3 regions of the Streptomyces sp. NPDC096013 genome follow, and region 3 is predicted to be linked to each of the others. Evidence: predicted binding sites of a transcription regulator. Region 3 holds the regulator's gene; each other region holds the start of a gene.
What was found. The regulator HrcA, encoded in region 3, represses chaperone genes, less so after heat shock. The targets are predictions, from matches to a motif close to TTNGCACTCNGNNNNNCNGAGTGCNAA.
Positions count from the first base shown of each region.

Region 1: the regulator HrcA is predicted to act here: its motif matches at 3,816-3,842, upstream of groL (chaperonin GroEL).
Region 2: the regulator HrcA is predicted to act here: its motif matches at 2,475-2,501, upstream of groES (co-chaperone GroES).

Region 1 covers NZ_JBIWGK010000003.1:550,650-557,637, forward strand. The annotation lists gene ACIRB1_RS13960 (metallophosphoesterase family protein) at 1-518, opposite strand, end outside; gene ACIRB1_RS13965 (NADH:flavin oxidoreductase) at 645-1,775, opposite strand; gene groL (chaperonin GroEL) at 2,025-3,653, opposite strand; gene ACIRB1_RS13975 (cold-shock protein) at 3,981-4,187, opposite strand; gene ACIRB1_RS13980 (MoaD/ThiS family protein) at 4,619-4,894, opposite strand; gene thrC (threonine synthase) at 4,954-6,270, opposite strand; SAM riboswitch class I at 6,288-6,444, opposite strand; gene ACIRB1_RS13990 (glucosyl-3-phosphoglycerate synthase) at 6,613-6,988, shown strand, end outside.
Region 2 covers NZ_JBIWGK010000003.1:152,714-159,701, forward strand. The annotation lists gene ACIRB1_RS12255 (SDR family oxidoreductase) at 1-114, shown strand, start outside; gene groL (chaperonin GroEL) at 277-1,902, opposite strand; gene groES (co-chaperone GroES) at 2,022-2,330, opposite strand; gene ACIRB1_RS12270 (hypothetical protein) at 2,738-3,439, opposite strand; gene ACIRB1_RS12275 (polysaccharide deacetylase family protein) at 3,436-4,395, opposite strand; gene ACIRB1_RS12280 (methyltransferase domain-containing protein) at 4,497-5,678, shown strand; gene ACIRB1_RS12285 (sigma-70 family RNA polymerase sigma factor) at 5,707-6,988, opposite strand, start outside.
Region 3 covers NZ_JBIWGK010000007.1:92,715-99,702, reverse strand. The annotation lists gene hemW (radical SAM family heme chaperone HemW) at 1-333, shown strand, start outside; gene ACIRB1_RS24010 (DUF3097 domain-containing protein) at 465-1,265, opposite strand; gene ACIRB1_RS24005 (MBL fold metallo-hydrolase) at 1,300-2,022, opposite strand; gene hrcA (heat-inducible transcriptional repressor HrcA) at 2,206-3,222, shown strand; gene dnaJ (molecular chaperone DnaJ) at 3,223-4,359, shown strand; gene ACIRB1_RS23990 (nitronate monooxygenase) at 4,505-5,581, shown strand; gene ACIRB1_RS23985 (16S rRNA (uracil(1498)-N(3))-methyltransferase) at 5,578-6,330, shown strand; gene ACIRB1_RS23980 (VOC family protein) at 6,347-6,739, shown strand; gene ACIRB1_RS23975 (hypothetical protein) at 6,829-6,988, shown strand, end outside.

The DNA of each region.
Region 1 (6,988 bases), on a different contig from region 3:
GTCGGCGTATCGAGGGAAATCGGCGGATGATGGAAGGCGAGCACGGTCCCGTGCTCGGCGGGAGTCCTCAACTCTTCGCCGAGCCAGTCCAGTTGGGCCGCGCTGAGCCGGCCGTAGACCTCCCCCGGCACGAGCGAGTCGAGCGTGATGAACCGGTATCCGCCGACCGTGCTGACGGCCGCACACCCGAACTCCGCCGGAAACACGGCGTCCGGGGCCCCGTGCCCGCTCCCGAGCACCTTGCCGAACGCCTCCCGCTCGTCATGGTTCCCGGTCGTGTAGAAGACCGGCACTCCACCCATCAGCCGTGCGAACCCGCCCACCAACTCCTTCGCCGCCGCATACGCCTCCACCGCGCCGTCATCGGCGATGTCCCCCGTCACGACGACCGCGTCCACCCCCCGCTGGTGCCGCAGCTCCCCCAGCATCAGCCGGAGCGAGTCGGTCGCGTCGACGCCGTGACGGTTGGGGGCGTCGGTGCGCTCCAGATGGGTGTCGGACAGGTGCAGGATCCTCATGTGCGCGAACGCTAGCCGGAGTTGGGGGGCACCGACAGGTCCCGGTGCGGACGAGGCACCTTCAGGCCGATGGGGCCCGGGGGGTCAGTCCCCGGGCCCCATCGGCCCGTATCCACAACTCGACGCTCAGCTCAGCGACTTCAGCGCCGCCGCGTCATACGCCGCCAACTCCGAAACCCGCCCGGCGAGCACCTTCGCCGCCCACTCCGGGTCCTGAAGCAGCGCCCGCCCCACAGCCACCATGTCGAACTCGTCCCGCTCCAGACTGTCGAGCAGGTCGTCGATGCCCTTGACCGGAGCCCCCTCGCCGCGGAACCCCTTGAGGAAGTCCCCGTCGAGACCGACGGACCCCACGGTGATGGTCTGCTTTCCGGTGAGCTTCTTCGTCCACCCCGCGAGGTTCAGCTCGGACCCGGTCTCCTCGAACTCGGGAATCCAGTAACGCCGGGTGGACGCGTGGAAGACATCGACACCCGCCGCCGCGAGCGGAGTCAGGATCGCCTCCAACTCCTCCGGCGTCTCCGCGAGACGGGCCCCGTAGACCTCCTGCTTCCACTGCGAGTACCGGAAGATGATCGGGAACTCGGGCGACACGGTCTCCCGGACCGCCGCCACGATCTCCGCCGCGAACTTCGTACGGGCCACCGCGTCACCGCCGTAGGCGTCCGTACGACGGTTCGTCCCCGCCCACAGGAACTGGTCGAGGAGATATCCGTGCGCGCCGTGCAGCTCGACCCCGTCGAATCCGATCCGCTCGGCCGCGGCGGCGGCCTCGGCGAACGCCCCGATGACATCGTCCAGGTCCCGCTGCGTCATCGCCTTGCCGGTGGCCTCGTCACTGCCGATCCGCAGCCCGGACGGGCCCACCGCGGGCGCGTCCGCGTACGGCGGCTGTCCCTGCTCACGGACCATGCCGATGTGCCACAGCTGCGGCACGATCGTGCCGCCCGCCGCGTGCACGCCCTCGGCCACCTTCGCCCAGCCCGCGAGCTGCTCCGCGCCGTGGAAGCGCGGCACGTCGTCGCTCTGCCCGGCCGAGTCGTGGCCGACGTAGGTGCCCTCGGTGACGATGAGGCCGACGCCGGCGCCCGCGCGGCGGGAGTAGTACGACACCACGTCATCGCCGGGGATGCCGCCCGGCGAGAACTGCCGGGTCATCGGCGCCATCACGATCCGGTTAGGGACGGTCAGGCCGTTGAGGGTGATCGGACGGCCGAGGAGGTCGGCGGCTCGGGAGGCGGGGGCGGTCGTAGACACGTGTGGGGGCTCCTCGTAACTGCTGGGTACCAGTCGGTATGTGCGTATGCATTGATCATGCGTCAACGACAACCTCCCGGCCAAGCCCCTCATTCCGTCCGCCCGGCACCAGGCCCTGTGATCCCGGCCACGGCGACCCCGAAGGCATCGGGCCGGAACGCACCGGACCCGGACATGCCCGAGGGCGGTACCCCCTGTCGGAACAGGAAGTACCGCCCTCGGTAAGACCGTTGATCAACCAGAGGTCGATCAGAAGTCCATGTCACCGCCCGGCATGCCGCCACCGGCACCCGCGCCGGCACCGGCCTTCTCGGGCTTGTCGGCGATGACGGCCTCGGTGGTGAGGAAGAGCGCGGCGATGGACGCGGCGTTCTGCAGGGCAGAGCGCGTGACCTTCGCCGGGTCGATGATGCCCTCGGCGATCATGTCCACGTACTCACCGGACGCGGCGTTGAGGCCGTGACCGATGGGCAGGTTGCGGACCTTCTCGACGACGACTCCGCCTTCGAGGCCACCGTTGACGGCGATCTGCTTCAGCGGGGCCTCGAGGGCCAGCTTCACGATCGCGGCGCCCGTGGCCTCGTCACCTTCGAGCTCGAGCTTCTCGAAGACGTGGCCCGCCTGGATGAGCGCGACGCCGCCACCGGCGACGATGCCCTCCTCGACGGCCGCCTTCGCGTTGCGAACGGCGTCCTCGATGCGGTGCTTGCGCTCCTTGAGCTCGACCTCGGTGGCCGCGCCCGCCTTGATGACGGCGACGCCGCCGGCGAGCTTGGCGAGGCGCTCCTGGAGCTTCTCGCGGTCGTAGTCCGAGTCGCTGTTCTCGATCTCGGCGCGGATCTGGTTGACGCGACCGGCCACCTGGTCCGCCGAGCCCGAGCCGTCGACGATCGTCGTCTCGTCCTTGGTGATGACGACCTTGCGGGCGCGGCCGAGGAGGTCCACGGTCGCGTTCTCCAGCTTGAGGCCGACCTCCTCGGAGATGACCTCGCCGCCCGTGAGGATGGCGATGTCGCCGAGCATGGCCTTGCGGCGGTCGCCGAAGCCCGGAGCCTTGACGGCGACGGACTTGAAGGTGCCGCGGATCTTGTTGACGACCAGCGTGGACAGGGCCTCGCCCTCGACGTCCTCGGCGATGATCAGCAGCGGCTTGCCCGACTGCATGACCTTCTCCAGGAGCGGGAGCAGGTCCTTGACGTTGGCGATCTTCGAGTTGGCGATCAGGATGTACGGGTCGTCGAGGACGGCCTCCATACGCTCCATGTCGGTGGCGAAGTACGCCGAGATGTAGCCCTTGTCGAAGCGCATACCCTCGGTGAGCTCAAGCTCGAGCCCGAAGGTCTGGGACTCCTCGACGGTGATGACGCCTTCCTTGCCGACCTTGTCCATCGCCTCGGCGATGAGCTCGCCGATCTGGGTGTCGGCGGCGGAGATGGAGGCCGTGGAAGCGATCTGCTCCTTGGTCTCCACGTCCTTGGCCTGCTCCAGCAGGGCACCGGAGACGGCCTCGACGGCCTTCTCGATACCGCGCTTGAGGGCCATCGGGTTGGCGCCCGCGGCTACGTTGCGCAGACCCTCCTTGACGAGGGCCTGGGCGAGGACGGTCGCGGTGGTCGTACCGTCACCGGCGACGTCGTCCGTCTTCTTGGCGACTTCCTTGACCAGTTCGGCGCCGATCTTCTCGTACGGGTCCTCGAGCTCGATCTCCTTGGCGATGGAAACACCATCGTTGGTGATCGTGGGGGCGCCCCACTTCTTCTCGAGGACGACGTTGCGGCCCTTGGGGCCAAGGGTGACCTTGACGGCGTCGGCGAGCTGGTTCATCCCGCGCTCGAGACCGCGCCGTGCCTCCTCGTCGAACGCGATGATCTTGGCCATGTGAAGTGGTCCTCCCGGACTGGGGTGGATTGCTCCGGACCGCGCTGGCGCCCGCGACGGACGGCCTGCCTGCCCCGTGGTTCCTTGCACCACCTGGCCTGCGGGCCTCACCGACCCGGTCCTTCGTTATCACTCTCACCTTCAGAGTGCTAACGCCAATGATTAGCACTCGGCATGCCCGAGTGCAAGGCGCGCTCGCGAAGCGGGCTCCCCCAGGGGTGGCGGCCGGGCATGCCGAAGGGCCCGTACCCCAGGAGGTGACCCCCCAGGAGTACGAGCCCTTCGGTGAGGAACGAAGAACGTCGCTGCTGTTCGTCGGCGCGTGCTTCAGCCGGTCGCGAGCCGGACCATGTCCGCCTGCGGCCCCTTCTGACCCTGCGAGATCTCGAAATCGACCCGCTGACCCTCTTCCAGGGTGCGGTAGCCGTCCATCTGAATCGCGCTGTAGTGGACGAAAACATCCGCACCACCGTCGACCGCGATGAAGCCGTACCCCTTCTCCGCGTTGAACCATTTGACGGTGCCCTGAGCCATGCCTAACTCCCCTATTACTGGCCCTTGCACGGACCCGCACTTCGCGGATCCGGGTCAGACCTCACCCCCCACAGGATTGGGGGCGTGCGCCGGAACGCGTCGACCGCGGCCGAATGTATCCGTCCAACTGCCGTCTGCAACAGGTCAATCAGACGAGAATTCCGGGCAGGACCGGTCGGGAATTTACGGAGAATTCGTCCGACTTCAGGGCAAGTCGGGCCCGATAAAGGGAACATAAGGCGCAAAAGACCTGCACACTTTGGCTACTTCTCATCGCACGCGGAGCCAGTACTCATATGCGTTCGGCATGCGGAGTGGAGCGGGTTCCCCAACTGTACCGTGCTCAACCATAGAGAATTGCCCCCTCCGCTTCTCTCACGGAGGAGGCAATTGGATGAACTCTCGGTAATCTGCGTTACCCAGGGTAACGATCAGCCTCCGGCAACCGCCGGAATGATCGACACCCCGGCCCCGTCCGGAGTGGCCGTCTCCAGCCCCTGCTCGAACCGCACGTCGTCGTCATTGACGTACACGTTGACGAACCGGCGCAGCTTGCCCTGGTCGTCCAGCACGCGGGCGGAGATACCGGTGTGGTTCTTCTCCAGGTCGCTGATGACCTCGGCGAGGGTGCCGCCTTCGGCGGTGACTTCGGCCTGCCCGCCGGTGTAGGTGCGCAGGATGGTGGGGATGCGGACACTGACGCTCATGCTGATGACCTCCGGTCGGGTACGACTCATGGCTGTGGGGGGCGCGAGGAAGAACGACGCTACGACGCGAGCCCAGCTTCCCTGAACGAGTCGAGGTTCGGTCGGATGGTCGCGGTGAGCCCCGTACCGGCTACCGCGTCCAGCGTCTTGAGCCCGTCACCCGTGTTGAGGACCACCGTGGTGAGCGTCGGGTCCAGCAGCCCGCTCTCGATCAGCTTCTTCGCCACACCCACCGTGACACCGCCGGCGGTCTCCGCGAAGATCCCCTCGGTCCGCGCGAGCAGCTTGATCGCGTCGACGACCTGCTCGTCGTTGACGTCCTCGACCGCCCCGCCGGTCCGCCGGGCGATGTCCAGTACGTAGGGACCGTCCGCGGGGTTCCCGATCGCCAGCGACTTGGCGATCGTGTTCGGCTTCTGCGGCCGTACGACGTCGTGCCCGGCCTTGTAGGCGACGGACACCGGCGAGCAGCCCTCGGCCTGGGCGCCGAAGATCTTGTACGGCTTGTCCTCGACGAGCCCGAGCTTGATCAGCTCCTGGAGCCCCTTGTCGATCTTCGTGAGCTGCGAGCCGGAGGCGATGGGAACCACGAGCTGGTCCGGGATCTGCCACCCCAGCTGCTCGCAGATCTCGTACGCGAGGGTCTTGGAGCCCTCCGCGTAGTACGGGCGCAGGTTGACGTTGACGAAGCCCCAGCCCTCGCCGGCCGGGTCGCCGATCAGCTCGGAGCAGAAGCGGTTGACCTCGTCGTAGTTGCCCTCGATGCCGACCAGCTCGCCGCCGTAGATCGCGGCCATGACGATCTTGCCCTGCTCCAGGTCGTGCGGGATGAACACGCAGGAGCGGAAGCCGGCCCGGGCGGCGGCGGCGCCGACGGCACCGGCGAGGTTGCCGGTGGAGGAGCAGGAGAGGGTGGTGAAGCCGAAGGCGCGGGCGGCCTCGATGGCCTGGGCCACGACGCGGTCCTTGAAGGAGTGCGTCGGGTTGCCGGAGTCGTCCTTGACGAACAACTTGCCCGCGTCGACGCCCAGTTCACGGGCGAGGTTGTCGGCCTTGACGAGCTTGGTCCAGCCGGGGTTGATGTTCGGCTTGTCGGCCACGTCGGCGGGGACGGGCAGCAGGGGCGCGTACCGCCAGATGTTCGCGGGGCCCGCCTCGATGCGCTTGCGGAGCTCTTCGGTGTCGTAGGCCGAGAAGTCGTAGGCGATCTCCAGCGGGCCGAAACACTCCTCGCAGGCGAAGACCGGGCCGAGCGGGACGCGGTGGCCGCACTCGCGGCAGGAGAGCGCGGTGGCGGGGCCGAGATCGACGGTGTTCGCGGAGGTCGTGTCCGGGTTCGCGGGGTTCGTGGTGCTTGCGACAGTCTGCGCAGCCATGGAGGGGAGGCCCTTTCTCCTCATCTTCCTCACGACGCATCTCGCCGTGAGACGGATTTGGCACCTTCCCGAGCCGGGAGCCTCACCACGTCAGCGCGCAGCTGAGTGCCAAGACCGGCTGGAGGGTTGCCGGGGCTTCATCGGGCCGTATCCCTCTGCCCCTCTGGATGAGCGGTATTCGATTGTGTACGCCGACGGCCCCCGACATGCGATGGTCATCAGCGTTGTTCAAGACTGTAACCGAAGGCCAGGACAGTTGAAGAGAGCCGTCCGAACCGCGAGACGGATCACACACACCGTGTGACCCGCTCCCGCCGAGAGAACGTAGAGGAGCCGCGCAACGTGCTGAAAGATGTCGAGCACTGGCTGAGCACTCGCTCCTGGTCCCTGACGGACCGGCCGCTGCACAAGATCCTGGCCGCCAAACACCGCACGGGGCAGTCGGTCTCCGTGGTGCTGCCCGCGCTGAACGAGGAGGCGACGGTCGGCGAGATCGTCGCGATCATCCGTCACGACCTCATGCAGCAGGTCCCCCTCGTCGACGAGATCGTCGTCGTCGACTCCGGGTCCACCGACCGCACCTCCGAGGTGGCCGCCGCGGCGGGCGCCCGGGTCGTGCACCGTGACGACATCCTGCCCCGCATCCCCGCCGTGCCCGGCAAGGGCGAGGTGCTGTGGCGCTCGCTGCTGGTGACGAGCGGTGACATCGTCGCGTTCG
Region 2 (6,988 bases), on a different contig from region 3:
CTGTCCATCCCGGACCCGCGCTACAAGGCGCTGATGGGCCTGGTGAAGGTCACCCCGCAGGCGGTGCTGGGCGGGATCACGTCGAAGACCGGGCGGAAGTACGGGCCGCGGTGACAGCAGCCGCCTCGATGACGGCGGCCTCTACGACGACCACGACGACCACGGAGACCGCGGAGACCACGAAGGCGACGGAAGCTCCGGTGACGCGCGAAGGCCCGGCTCCCCCAGAGGGGCGCCGGGCCTTCGACGTACGTACTACGGGTTCACCGACTGGCGTCAGTGGGAGTGGCCGTGGCTGTGACCAGCGGCGGCCGGCTCCTCCTCTTCCTTCTTCTCGACGACCAGGGTCTCGGTCGTGAGGAGGAGGGAGGCGATGGAGGCGGCGTTCTCCAGGGCCGAGCGGGTGACCTTGACCGGGTCGATGACGCCGGCCTTGACCAGGTCGCCGTACTCGCCGGTCGCGGCGTTGAAGCCCTGACCCGGCTCCAGCTCGGCGACCTTGGAGGTGATGACGTAGCCCTCCAGGCCGGCGTTCTCGGCGATCCAGCGCAGCGGCTCGACGACCGCGCGGCGCACGACCGCGACACCCGTGGCCTCGTCGCCGGTCTTGTCGAGGTTGCCGTCCAGCACCTTGGCGGCGTGCACCAGGGCGGAGCCACCACCGGAGACGATGCCCTCCTCGACCGCGGCGCGGGTCGCGGAGATGGCGTCCTCCAGACGGTGCTTCTTCTCCTTCAGCTCCACCTCGGTGGCGGCGCCGACCTTGATCACGCACACGCCGCCGGCCAGCTTCGCGAGGCGCTCCTGGAGCTTCTCGCGGTCCCAGTCGGAGTCGGTGTTCTCGATCTCGGCCTTGATCTGGTTGACGCGGCCCGCGACCTCGGAGGCGTCACCGGCACCGTCGACGACGGTCGTGTCGTCCTTGGTGACGGTCACCCGACGGGCGGAGCCCAGCACGTCCAGGCCGACCTGGTCGAGCTTGAGGCCGACCTCCTCGGCGATGACCTGACCGCCGGTGAGGGTGGCGAGGTCGCCGAGCATCGCCTTGCGGCGGTCGCCGAAGCCGGGGGCCTTGACCGCGACGGCGTTGAACGTGCCGCGGATCTTGTTCACGACCAGGGTCGACAGGGCCTCGCCCTCGACGTCCTCGGCGATGATCAGCAGCGGCTTGGAGGCGTTGGCCTGGATGACCTTCTCCAGCAGCGGCAGAAGGTCCTGGATGGAGCTGATCTTGCCCTGGTGGATGAGGATGTACGGGTCCTCGAGGACCGCTTCCATGCGCTCCTGGTCCGTCACGAAGTACGGCGACAGGTAGCCCTTGTCGAAGGCCATGCCCTCGGTGAAGTCCAGCTCCAGACCGAAGGTGTTGGACTCCTCGACGGTGATGACACCGTCCTTGCCGACCTTGTCCATCGCCTCGGCGATGAGCTCGCCGACCTGGCTGTCCTGGGCGGACAGACCGGCGACGGCCGCGATGTCGGCCTTGTCGTCGATCGGCCGCGCGGTGGAGAGCAGCTCGTCGGAGACGGCCTTGACGGCGGCGTCGATGCCCTTCTTCAAGGCGGCCGGGGAGGCACCCGCGGCGACGTTGCGCAGGCCCTCGCGCACGAGCGCCTGGGCGAGCACGGTGGCGGTGGTGGTGCCGTCACCCGCGATGTCGTTGGTCTTGGTCGCCACCTCCTTCACCAGCTGGGCACCGAGGTTCTCGTACGGGTCCTCGATCTCGACCTCGCGGGCGATGGTGACACCGTCGTTGGTGATGGTGGGGGCGCCGAACTTCTTGTCGATGACGACGTTGCGGCCCTTGGGGCCGATCGTCACCTTGACCGTGTCGGCAAGCTTGTTGACGCCGCGCTCGAGGGCGCGACGGGCGTCCTCGTCGAACTTCAGGATCTTCGCCATGGGAGCGGTTCAGCCCTCTCGGAAAACGTGGGTGAAACGAACTGCGCCCCCGACGCCCGGCTTCATAAGGTCGCGGGAACCAGGGGCGCAGCTCAAAAGCAGAATGTGCTGGTGGTGAATTACTTCTCGATGATCGCGAGCACGTCGCGAGCCGAGAGGACGAGGTACTCCTCGCCGCTGTACTTCACCTCGGTGCCGCCGTACTTGCTGTACAGCACGATGTCGCCGGTCTTCACGTCGAGCGGCAGGCGCTCGCCGTTCTCGAAGCGACCCGGGCCCACGGCGAGGACGACGCCCTCCTGGGGCTTCTCCTTCGCGGTGTCCGGGATGACCAGGCCAGAGGCCGTGGTCTGCTCGGCGTCGAGCGGCTGGACCACAATGCGGTCCTCGAGCGGCTTGATGGCAACCTTGGAGCTGGCGGTCGTCACGATCCGACCTCCCCCTTCGGAGATCTCACGGGGTTAACTGTCTGAGGTGGCGACCAGGTCGATCCGTCGTCGCGGGTGCCGGACCTGCCCGTCGCTGTTGGCACTCTCCAGTGGGGAGTGCCAGACCTGAGACTATGACTGCGATTAGCACTCGGTCAAGCGGAGTGCCAATGCCCGCGGCGCCGCACCGGATTTTCTCGTCGCCCTGAGCCGTGAGGCGGGCCCGTACTTGATGCCGCCGTCCCTGGGGGCTGCGCCCCCAGACCCCCCCTTCGGCCTGGACGGCCTCGTCCTCAAACGCCGGACGGGCTGACAGTGGCGACCGGTGCCCATGGGAGGGCGGACCGGTGCCCATGGGAGGGCCGATCGGTGCCCAGGGGAGTGCCGATCGGCGCCGAAGGACGGCCCTAGAGATAGTCCTCCAGGCGGCCCACCGTCAGGCCCCGCTCCTGGATGCCCCGGAGGAGGCGGGCGGTCGTGCCGGTCGGGGTGATCCGGACGATGTCTCCGGGGGTGAGGCGGTGGTCGCCCCGGGCGTAGGTGAGGGTGCCGGTCGTCGTGGAGGCGCGCCAGAGGACGAGGGCGGAGATACCGCAGTCGGCCGCGGCGCGGCGGGTCGTCGTGTCGTACGTGCCCTCCGGGGGCCGGAGCAGGCGGGAGCCGGGGCGGTGGCCGCAGATCTCGGTGCGCTGGGCGGCGTAGGGCAGGCCGGTGAAGCGGGCGGGCTTCGGGGGTGTGCGGAACTCCGTGACCGGGAGGCGCAGTTCGCGGATCAGGGCGGTGAACCTCGGGTCCCGGCGGGCGCGCGTGTCGTGGTCGTAGGTCAGGAAGACGACCCGGTCGCGGGTGCGGACGTGGTCCACGACCGGGGGGAGTCCCGGGCCCGCCGAGCGTGCGGCGGGCCGGGGGGACGGGGTCGGGGCGGGGGGCAGCGGGGCGGTCAGACCCCAGTGGCGGTACGGCTGTTCGTGGGTCGGGCCGTGCTGGTGCACGCGCTGGGCGGCCTTCTTGCCGAGCCGTTCGATGGGGTCGACGGACTGCGCGCAGCCGGTGAGGAGGGTGGCCGCCAACACGACGGTCACCGGCGTCCGTAGTGTCGCGAGTCTCACAGGTAGTCCTCCAGGCGGGCCACCGCGTATCCCTCGGCCGTGACCTTGCCGAGGAAGCGGCGCATGTCGTCGACCATGGTGCCCTTCCAGTCCTCGCGGCCCCGGAAGTGCGTCAGGACGATGTCGCCGGGATGCAGGGACCGGTCGTCCTCGCGGTACTCCCAGTGGTCGACGAAGACCTCCTCGTCCCAGATCGGGGCGTACTTGATGCCGCAGGACTTCGCGGCGACGAGGGTGTCGTGGTTGTAGTTCCCGTACGGCGGCCGGAACACGGTCGGGGCCTTGCCGAACTGCTTCTTCATGATGTCCTGCATGCCGCAGATCTCGCGCTTCTGCTCGGCGTAGGACAGGCCCGGCAGGTACGGGTGCGTGAGGGTGTGGTTGTTGACCGTGTGCCCCTGGGCCTGCATCTTCCGGAAGTAGCCGTAGTCGTCCTCCACCAGGTAGTTGCTGAGGAAGGCGGTGTACGGGATCTTCAGGTCGCTCATCATCCGCAGGAACGCGGGGTCCTTGTTCTCGCCGTCGTCGATAGTGAGGAACACGATCTTCTTCTTGGTCGGGATCGTGGTGAAGACCGGCGGGAGGTTCAGCTCCTCCTGGTCGTCCACCTCGAAGCCCGCGCGCGCGGTGATCTCCGGCTTCCGCGCGGGCGCCGGCGGGGCCGTGAGCGGCACCTTCGCCAGCCCCCAGCGCTTCGTGGCGGCCACCCGGGCCGCGTACTCGGCGCGCAGCTTCGTGGCGTAGGAGTCCAGCGCGCGGGCCGGGGGCGCGTGCAGGGGCGGTGCGCCCTGTGCCGGGTGGACCGCCGCTCCGGAGCCGGACTGGCCGCAGCCGGAGACGAGGGCCGCGAGCGCGAGAGCGGCGAGCGCGCCACGGGCGCCCGCCCTCCGGCGCGGATTCGCGTGCGCCCGGCTCCCACGCGCCCGATTGATGTCATTTTGTACGACTACTCGCATGGGGCCGGATCTTTTCAGGCCCCGGCCCCGATCCCGCGCCGACACCGCCGGGACACCACCACCGGAGGCACACCGTCCACCGACTGGCCCACAATGTCCCGGTGAACGACCCCGTACTCGCCTTCGCCGCCCTGCTCACCCCCGAGGGCCGCGCCCTCCTCGACGAGGTCCGCGGCACCGACCCGGCCAAGGAACTCGCCGTCGCCACCCGGCTGCGCCGCGACCACCCCGCCGACCTCGTCTCGGCGGCCCTCGGCCAGGCCCGGCTGCGGCAGCGCGCGGCGGCGGCGAAGTTCACGCCCGAGGACGCCGACCGGATGTTCTTCACCCCGAACGGCTTCGAACAGTCCACCCGCACCACCGTCGCCTCCTACCGCGCCGGCCGCCTCCAGGCCCTCGGCGTCACCTCCGTCGCCGACCTCTGCTGCGGCATCGGCGGCGACGCGATCGCGCTGGCCCGGGCGGGGGTGCGGGTTTTGGCCGTGGACCGCGACCCGCTGACGGTCGCCGTCGCCCGCGCCAACGCCGAGGCCCTGGGCCTGGCCGACCTGATCGAGGTACGGGAGGCGGATGTGACGGACGTCGACACGTCCGGGTACGACGCCGTCTTCGTCGACCCCGCACGACGCGGCGGCCGCGGCCGCGTCTTCGACCCCGAGGCGTACTCGCCCCCGCTGTCCTGGGCCGTCGACGCCGCTACGACCGCCCCGCTCGCCGCACTGAAGATCGCCCCCGGGGTGCCGCACGAGGCGATCCCGGCGACGGCCGAGGCGGAGTGGATCTCGGACGGGGGTGACGTGAAGGAGGCGGTGCTGTGGTTCGGGACCGGGGTACGGCCGGGCGCCGTGCGCGCGACTCTCCTCCCCGGCCCGCGAGTTCTGCACGGCCGGGGCCTGCCCGACCCCGAAGTCCGCCCCGTGGGCCGGTACTTGTACGAACCCGACGGCGCCGTCATCCGCGCCCACCTCGTGGCCGAGGTCGCGGAGGAGGTCGGGGGCGGGCTCGTCGACGAGACCATCGCGTATGTGACGGCGGACGGGCTACGGCCCACCGCGTACGCCTCCGCCTACGAGATCACCGATCAACTCCCCTTCGGCGTCAAGAAGTTGAAGGCGCTGCTGCGGGAGCGGGAGGTGGGCGTCCTCACCGTGAAGAAGCGGGGATCGGCCGTCGAGCCGGAGGAACTCCGCCGGAAGGTGAAGCCTCAGGGGCCCAACTCCGCGACCGTGTTCCTCACTCGGGTCGCGGGGGCGCCCACGATGTTGATCGGGCACCCCGCCTGACCCCCCGTCACACGCCCACACGCTCGCGCTACGACGCCTCCCCGGCCCGGCGCAGCAGGAGTTGCCGCTCGCGTTCGTTGCGGGCCAGCGAGGCCGCGCGTTCGAACTCGGCCTTCGCCTCCGTCGTACGGCCGAGGCGGAGGAGCAGGTCGCCGCGGACGCTCGGGAGCAAGTGGTAGTCGCGCAGGGCCGGTTCGGAGGCGAGGGTGTCGACGAGGGCCAGGGCCGGGGCCGGGCCGTCCGCCATCGAGATGGCCACCGCGCGGTTCAACTCCACGACGGGGGACGGGGATCGGGCGGCGAGGAGGCCGTAGAGGAGGGCGATCGTCCGCCAGTCGGTCTCGTCGTAGGTGTACGCGTGGGCGTGGCAGGCGGCGATGGCGGCCTGGAGGGCGTAGGGGCCGGGGGCGCCGGTGGAGACCGCGTCGGCGCGGCCGAGGGCGGTGATGCCGCGGGCGATGAGGAGGCGGTTCCAGCGGCGGCGGTTCTGGTCCCTGAGGAGGACGGGGGCGCCGTCGGGGCCGGTGCGGGCGGCGGAGCGGGAGGCCTGGAACTCCAACAGCGCGGCCAGCGCGTGCACTTCGGGTTCCTTCGGCATCAGGGCGGCGAGCAGGCGGGCCAGCCGGAGCGCGTCCTCGCAGAGGCTCGGGCGGAGCCAGTCGTCGCCCGCGGTCGCCGCGTAGCCCTCGTTGAAGATGAGGTAGATGACGTCCAGGACGGAGCCGAGGCGGGCTTCGCGGTCGGGGCCGTAGGGGACCTCGAAGGCGATGTTCCTGGTGGCCAGGGTGCGTTTGGCGCGGACGATGCGCTGGGCGATCGTCGGCTCGGGGGCCAGGAAGGCGCGGGCGATCTCGGGGGTGGTGAGGCCGCCGAGGAGGCGCAGGGTGAGGGCGGTGCGGGCCTCGGCGGAGAGGACCGGGTGACAGGTGGTGAAGACGAGGCGCAGGAGGTCGTCGTCGATGTCGTCCGGGGCGGTGGGTTCCTCGGGCGGGGCCGTCGTCTCCAGGGTGCGGCCGATCTCCTGGAGCTTGCGGGCGTAGTTCTCCCGGCGCCGGATCAGGTCGACGGCGCGGTGCCTGGCGGTGGCCATGAGCCAGGCGCCTGGGTTGTCGGGCACGCCGTCCCTCGGCCACTGTTCCAGCGCGGCGACGAGCGCGTCCTGCGCGAGTTCCTCGGCGATGCCGACGTCACGGACCAGGCGGGCGACGGCGGCGATGATGCGGGGGGACTCGATGCGGAAGACGGTCTCGATGGTGCCGTGCGGGTCGGTGGCGGTGCCGTGCGGGGCTGCGGTGGGCTGTGATTCCGGG
Region 3 (6,988 bases):
GGCCCCGGAGCCCACTCGCACGTGGGCGGCGTCCGCTGGTGGAACGTCAAGCACCCCGGCGCCTACGCGGCGGCCCTCGCCTCCGGCCGCTCCCCGGGCGCGGGCCGCGAGATCCTCACCGAGGAGGACCGCCGGGTGGAACGCATCCTCCTGGAACTGCGCCTCCGCGAGGGCGCCCCCCTGACCCTCCTCCACGAGACCGGCCTCCAGGCCTCCCGCCGAGCCCTCACGGACGGCCTCCTGCAACAGCAGCCCTACGACGAGGGCCGCGCCGTACTCACCCTCCGGGGGAGGCTGCTGGCGGACGCGGTGGTGCGGGACCTGGTGGACTGACCGGCCCGACCCCCGCGATCACGGGGACGCCGAACCGCTCGGCCGGGTCGACGAGTTGATCGACGGAAGACCTCCGTGTCGGCAGAGAACGCCATCCACCAGATCCCGCCCGGCCACCGCGCGGAGAAGCCTCAGGGCGCGGTCACGTGGTCGATCAGTTCCTCGACCCGGCCGAGCAGTTCCGGCTCCAGGTCCTTGTACGACTCCACCTTGGCCAGAATCGCCTGCCACACCGCACCGGTGTTTTCCGGCCAGCCCAGTGCCCGGCAGACGCCCTTCTTCCAGTCCTGGCCGTGGGGGACGCGGGGCCAGGCGGCGATGCCCACGGAGGACGGTTTCACGGCCTCCCAGATGTCGATGTACGGGTGGCCGACGACCAACGCGTGCTCGCTCGTCACCCACTGGGCGATGCGCCACTCCTTGGTGCCCGGCACCAGGTGGTCCACCAGGATGCCCAGGCGCGCGTCCGGGCCGGGGGCGAACTCGTCCACGATCGACGGGAGGTCGTCGACGCCCTCCAGGTACTCGACCACCACGCCCTCGATGCGCAGGTCGTCGCCCCACACGCGCTCGACCAGCTCGGCGTCGTGCCGGCCCTCCACGTAGATCCGCCCGGCGCGGGCCACACGCGCGCGTGCACCGGGGACGGCGACCGAACCGGAAGCCGTACGGGTGGGCCGCAGGGGACTCGACACGGGCCTGACCAGGGTGACGACGCGGCCCTCCAGGAGGAAGCCGCGCGGTTCCATCGGGAACACCCGGTGCTTGCCGAAGCGGTCCTCCAGGGTGACCGTGCCGGCCTCGCAGCGGATCACCGCGCCGCAGAAACCGGTGCCCGGCTCCTCGACCACCAGGCCCGCGTCCGCGGGGACCTCGGGGGCCGGCTTGGGCTTCTTCCACGGCGGGGTCAGGTCGGCGGAGTACTGGCGCATTCGGATGACGATAGGAGAACCGGGGCGGCGGCCGTCACGACACGCCGAAACGCGTTGCCAACGCGTCCCGTTGGGCCCGCACGAAGCCCGCGTCCACCACCGCTCCGTGACCGGGCACGTACACCGCGTCCTCCCCGCCCAGGGAGAGGAGTCGGTCGAGGGCCGCGGGCCAGTGGGCCGGTGTGGCGTCGGGGCCCGCCTGGGGTTCGCCGGACTCCTCGACCAGGTCCCCGCAGAACACGACCTTCGGGGAGCCCGGTACGAGGACGGCGAGGTCGTGGCCGGTGTGGCCCGGGCCGACGTTCGCGAGCAGGACCTGCCGATCGCCTCCCAGGGAGAGCGTCCACGCGTCGGAGACCGGATGGTGCGGCCGCACCAGGGCGGCCACCGCCTCGTCGGCCACACGCGCGTGCAGCCCGTTCTCGACGGCGTCCGCGCGCAGCGCCTCCCGTTCGTCCGCCAGTACCCGCTCCACGCCCGCCGCGCCGTACACCTCCGCGTCCGCGAACGCCGCCGCCCCGAAGACGTGGTCGAAATGCGGGTGGGTGAGCGCGAGATGGGTCACAGCGCGACCGGCGAGCGCCCGTGCCTCCGTACGCAACCGCGCGCCCTCCGCGAGGCCCGACCCCGCGTCGACCATCAGCACCGCGTCGTCGCCGATCACCAGCCCGACCGTGCAGTCCCAGCCAGGCAGCCGACACCGGCCCACCCCCGCTGCGATCCGCTCCCATCCCAGCTCTTCCCAAGTCACCGTCACACGGCGACGCTAACGGTGAAGGCACCTCACGGCGTGACATCGCAGGACCGGCCTTGCCCGAGGTGTGCCTCACGGCCGTACACTGGCCGGGGAAGGCTGGCACTCACGCGCACAGAGTGCCAGGAAAGGGCGGGCTCGCGACAAGCGGCGACAAAGGCGACCAGAACCGGGAGGTGTGCGCGGATGCTCAGCGAACGCAGACTTCAGGTGCTGCGCGCCATCGTCCAGGACTATGTGGGCACCGAGGAACCGGTCGGCTCCAAGGCGCTCACCGAGCGGCACAGCCTCGGCGTCTCCCCGGCGACCGTGCGCAACGACATGGCCGCCCTGGAGGACGAGGGTTTCATCGCCCAGCCGCACACCAGCGCGGGGCGCATCCCCACCGACAAGGGCTACCGGCTCTTCGTCGACAAGCTCGCCGGCGTCAAGCCGATGACCGGCCCCGAGCGCAAGGCGATCCAGAACTTCCTCGACGGCGCCGTGGACCTCGACGACGTCGTGGGCCGTACGGTCCGGCTGCTCGCGCAGCTCACCCGGCAGGTCGCCGTCGTCCAGTACCCGTCCCTGACCCGCTCGACCGTCCGGCACGTGGAGCTGCTCTCGCTGGCCCCCGCGCGCGTGATGCTCGTGCTGATCACCGACACCGGCCGGGTCGAGCAGCGCATGGTCGACTGCCCGGCGCCGTTCGGCGAGGCCTCGCTCGCGGATCTGCGGGCGCGGCTCAACAGCCGGATCGCGGGGCGCCGCTTCGCGGACGTGCCGCTGCTGGTGCAGGACCTGCCGGAGGCCTTCGAGGCCGAGGACCGCGGCGCGGTGTCGACGGTGCTCTCCACCCTCCTGGAGACCCTCGTCGAGGAGACCGAGGAGCGGCTGATGATCGGCGGCACCGCCAATCTCACCCGCTTCGGACATGATTTTCCCCTCACCATCCGCCCCATCCTGGAAGCCCTGGAGGAGCAGGTCGTCCTCCTCAAGTTGCTTGGTGAGGCGGGGGATTCGGGCATGACCGTACGGATCGGTCATGAGAACGCCTACGAGGGACTCAACTCCACGTCGGTGGTGTCGGTCGGCTACGGTTCGGGCGGCGAGGCAGTCGCCAAGCTAGGCGTGGTCGGACCGACCCGCATGGATTACCCGGGAACGATGGGAGCGGTACGCGCAGTGGCACGGTACGTCGGACAGATCCTGGCGGAGTCCTAAGTGGCCACGGACTACTACGCCGTTCTCGGCGTGCGTCGCGACGCGTCGCAGGATGAGATCAAGAAGGCCTTCCGCCGGCTCGCGCGCGAGCTGCACCCGGACGTGAATCCGGACCCGAAGACCCAGGAGCGGTTCAAGGAGATCAACGCCGCTTACGAGGTGCTCTCGGACCCGCAGAAGAAGCAGGTCTACGACCTCGGCGGCGACCCCCTCTCGCAGGCGGGCGGCGGCGCGGCCGGCGGCTTCGGCGCGGGCGGCTTCGGGAACTTCTCGGACATCATGGACGCGTTCTTCGGCACGGCGTCGCAGCGCGGACCGCGCTCGCGCACCCGTCGCGGCCAGGACGCGATGATCCGGCTGGAGATCGAGCTCGACGAGGCTGCCTTCGGCACCACGAAGGACATCCAGGTCGACACGGCCGTCGTCTGCAACACCTGCAACGGCGAGGGCGCGGCCCCCGGCACCTCCGCGCAGACCTGTGACATGTGTCGCGGTCGCGGTGAGGTCTCGCAGGTGACCCGGTCCTTCCTGGGCCAGGTCATGACGTCCCGCCCCTGCCCCCAGTGCCAGGGCTTCGGCACGGTCGTGCCGACGCCGTGCCCGGAGTGCGCCGGTGACGGCCGCGTCCGCTCGCGGCGCACCCTCACGGTCAAGATCCCGGCGGGTGTGGACAACGGCACGCGGATCCAGCTCGCGGGCGAGGGCGAGGTCGGCCCCGGCGGCGGCCCCGCCGGTGACCTGTACGTCGAGATCCACGAGCTGCCGCACGCGATGTTCCAGCGCCGCGGCGACGACCTGCACTGCACGGTCACGCTCCCGATGACGGCGGCGGCCCTGGGCACGAAGGTGCCGCTGGAGACGCTCGACGGCATGGAGGAGGTCGACATCCGCCCGGGCACCCAGTCCGGCCAGTCGATCCCGCTGCACACCCGGGGCATCACCCACCTGCGCGGCGGCGGCCGGGGTGACCTCATCGTCCACGTCGAGGTCACCACCCCGACCAAGCTGGACGTCGAGCAGGAGCGTCTGCTGCGCGAACTGGCGAAGCTGCGCGGCGAGGAGCGGCCCATGGGGACGTTCCAGCCGGGTCAGCAGGGGCTGTTCTCACGCCTCAAGGACGCCTTCAACGGTCGCTGAGAGGGTCCGGGGGCAGCCGCCCCCGGACCCTCTCCCCGCTCCGGACGGCCTCGCTCCCGGGCGCCCGGTGGGCCGGAAGCACCGGCATGTGCCGGGGCCCAAGGTCGGATTCGGACTTGTTCGGAGGACGTGACAACATGCCGTCATGTCCTCCGCGCTGACCGATCTCTTCCCCCATCCGATCGTGCAGGCCCCGATGGCGGGCGGTGTCTCCGTCCCGCGCCTCGCGGCCGCCGTGGCCGAGGCCGGCGGGCTGGGGTTCCTCGCCGCCGGGTACAAGACAGCCGACGGCATGTACCAGGAGATCAAGCAGCTGCGGAGCCTGACGTCCCGCCCCTTCGGCGTGAACCTCTTCATGCCGCAGCCGGAGTATGCGGACAAGGCCGCCGTCGACGTCTACGCCCACCAGCTCGCCGGTGAGGCCTCGTGGTACGACACGGAGCTGGGCGACCCGGACAGCGGCCGTGAGGACGGCTACGACGCCAAGTTGTCCGTCCTGCTCGACAACCCGGTGCCGGTGGCCTCCTTCCACTTCGGCGTCCCGACGCCCGAGGTGCTGGACTCGCTGCGCCGGGCCGGCACCTTCACCCTCGTCACCGCCACCACCGTCGAGGAGGCCCTCGCCGTGGAGCGGGCCGGTGCCGACGCGGTGATCGCGCAGGGCGTCGAGGCCGGCGGCCACCAGGGCACCCACCGCGACCTCCCGGAGAACGACGGCGCCAGCGTCGGCCTGCTCTCCCTCGTCGCGCAGATCCGCGAGACCGTGAGCCTCCCGATCGTCGCCGCGGGCGGTCTGATGCGCGGCAGCCAGATCGCCGCGGCCCTCGCGGCGGGCGCCGGCGCGGCCCAGCTCGGCACGGCGTTCCTCGCCACCCCCGAGTCCGGCGCCCACGTCCTGCACAAGCAGGCGCTCACCAACCCCCTGTTCACGCGCACCGAGTTGACCCGCGCGTTCTCCGGCCGCCCGGCCCGCGGCCTGGTCAACCGCTTCATGCGTGAACACGGCCCGTACGCCCCGGCCGCGTACCCCGAGATCCACCACCTGACGTCCCCGCTCCGCAAGAAGGCCGCCGCGTCCGGCGACCCGCAGGGCATGGCGCTGTGGGCGGGCCAGGGCCACCGCATGGCCCGCGAGCTGCCGGCGGGTCAGCTGGTCGAGGTCCTGGTCGCCGAACTGGCCTCCGCCCGGACAGCGTTGTCGGCCGGGGGAGACCTCCGATGACGGCGCCGGTGTTCGTGGTCGAGTCCCTGGAGGGTGCGACCCCGGGATCCGTCACCGAGGTGGCCGGGCCCGAGGGACGGCACGCGGTCTCCGTACGGCGGCTCCAGCCCGGCGAGGACGTCGTGCTCACCGACGGACAGGGCCGGGGCGCCTCCGGTGTCGTCCTCAGGGCCGAGGGCAAGGACCGTCTGATCGTCGAACTCCACGCCTTCCCTGTCGAGTCGGAGCCCGCGCCCCGCATCACCGTCGTCCAGGCCCTCCCCAAGGGCGACCGGGGTGAGCTGGCGGTGGAGACGATGACCGAGACCGGCGTCGACGCGATCGTCCCCTGGGCCGCCTCCCGGTGCATCACGCAGTGGAAGGGCGAGAGGGGTCTCAAGGCGCTCGCGAAGTGGCGGGCCACCGCACGGGAGGCCGGCAAGCAGTCCCGCCGGCTGCGCTTCCCCGAGGTCGCGGACGCGGCAACGAGCAAACAGGTTGCGGCACTTCTGGCCAAAGCCGACTTCGCCGCCGTCCTCCACGAGGACCGCGACTACAGCAGCGAGCCCCTCGCCACCGCCGAACTCCCCGCCGAGGGCGAGATCGTGCTGGTCGTGGGCCCCGAAGGGGGCGTCTCCCCCGAGGAGTTGGCGCTCTTCGAGGAGGCGGGCGCGAAGGCCTGCCGCCTCGGGCGTAGCGTGCTGCGTACATCGACGGCCGGGACCGCGGCGACCGCCCTGCTCCTCGGCCGTACCGGACGCTGGTCCTGAACCAGGGGGGATCGCCGTGGAACTCGCCCAGGTACGGCTGCTCGTCACCGACTTCGCCGCCTGCTACCGCTTCTACGCCGACGTCCTCGGCCTGAAGCCCCAGTCGGAGGCGGCCGACGGACCGTACGAGAAGTTCAGCCCCGCGACCGGGTCCGCCGGGATCGCGCTCCAGGACCGGTCGATGATGGCCCAAGTCCTGGGAGAGCTGGGGGACGTGGCGACCGGGCACCGCTCGCTGGTGGTGCTGCGGGTGGACGACCTGGACGGGTACTGCGCGCAGATCACCGCCCGGGGCGCCGAGTTGTGGCACGGGCCCGCGCCGATGACGGACCGGATGCGGGTCGCGCATCTCAAGGACCCCGAGGGCAATGTGGTGGAGCTTCAGGAGTGGCTGCTGCTGCGCGGCTGAGGAGGGTGCGCCGGGAGACCGCGCCCCCGGCGCACGCGTGGCCGTATGCGCTCTTCCGTGTGCGCCCCGACGGTGGCAGGCTGCCGTCCATGGGGGTGTCGAGACGGAAATGGAGTCGGCCGCGCGGGCGGCGGGTCGCCGCTGTGGCGGGGCTCGCGGTGGTGACCGTGGGCGGGGCCGTGGCGTGCCAGCCCGGTGATCTCAGCGCGGCGACCGTCGCGTACACGACCGACAAGACGGCGACCGCGG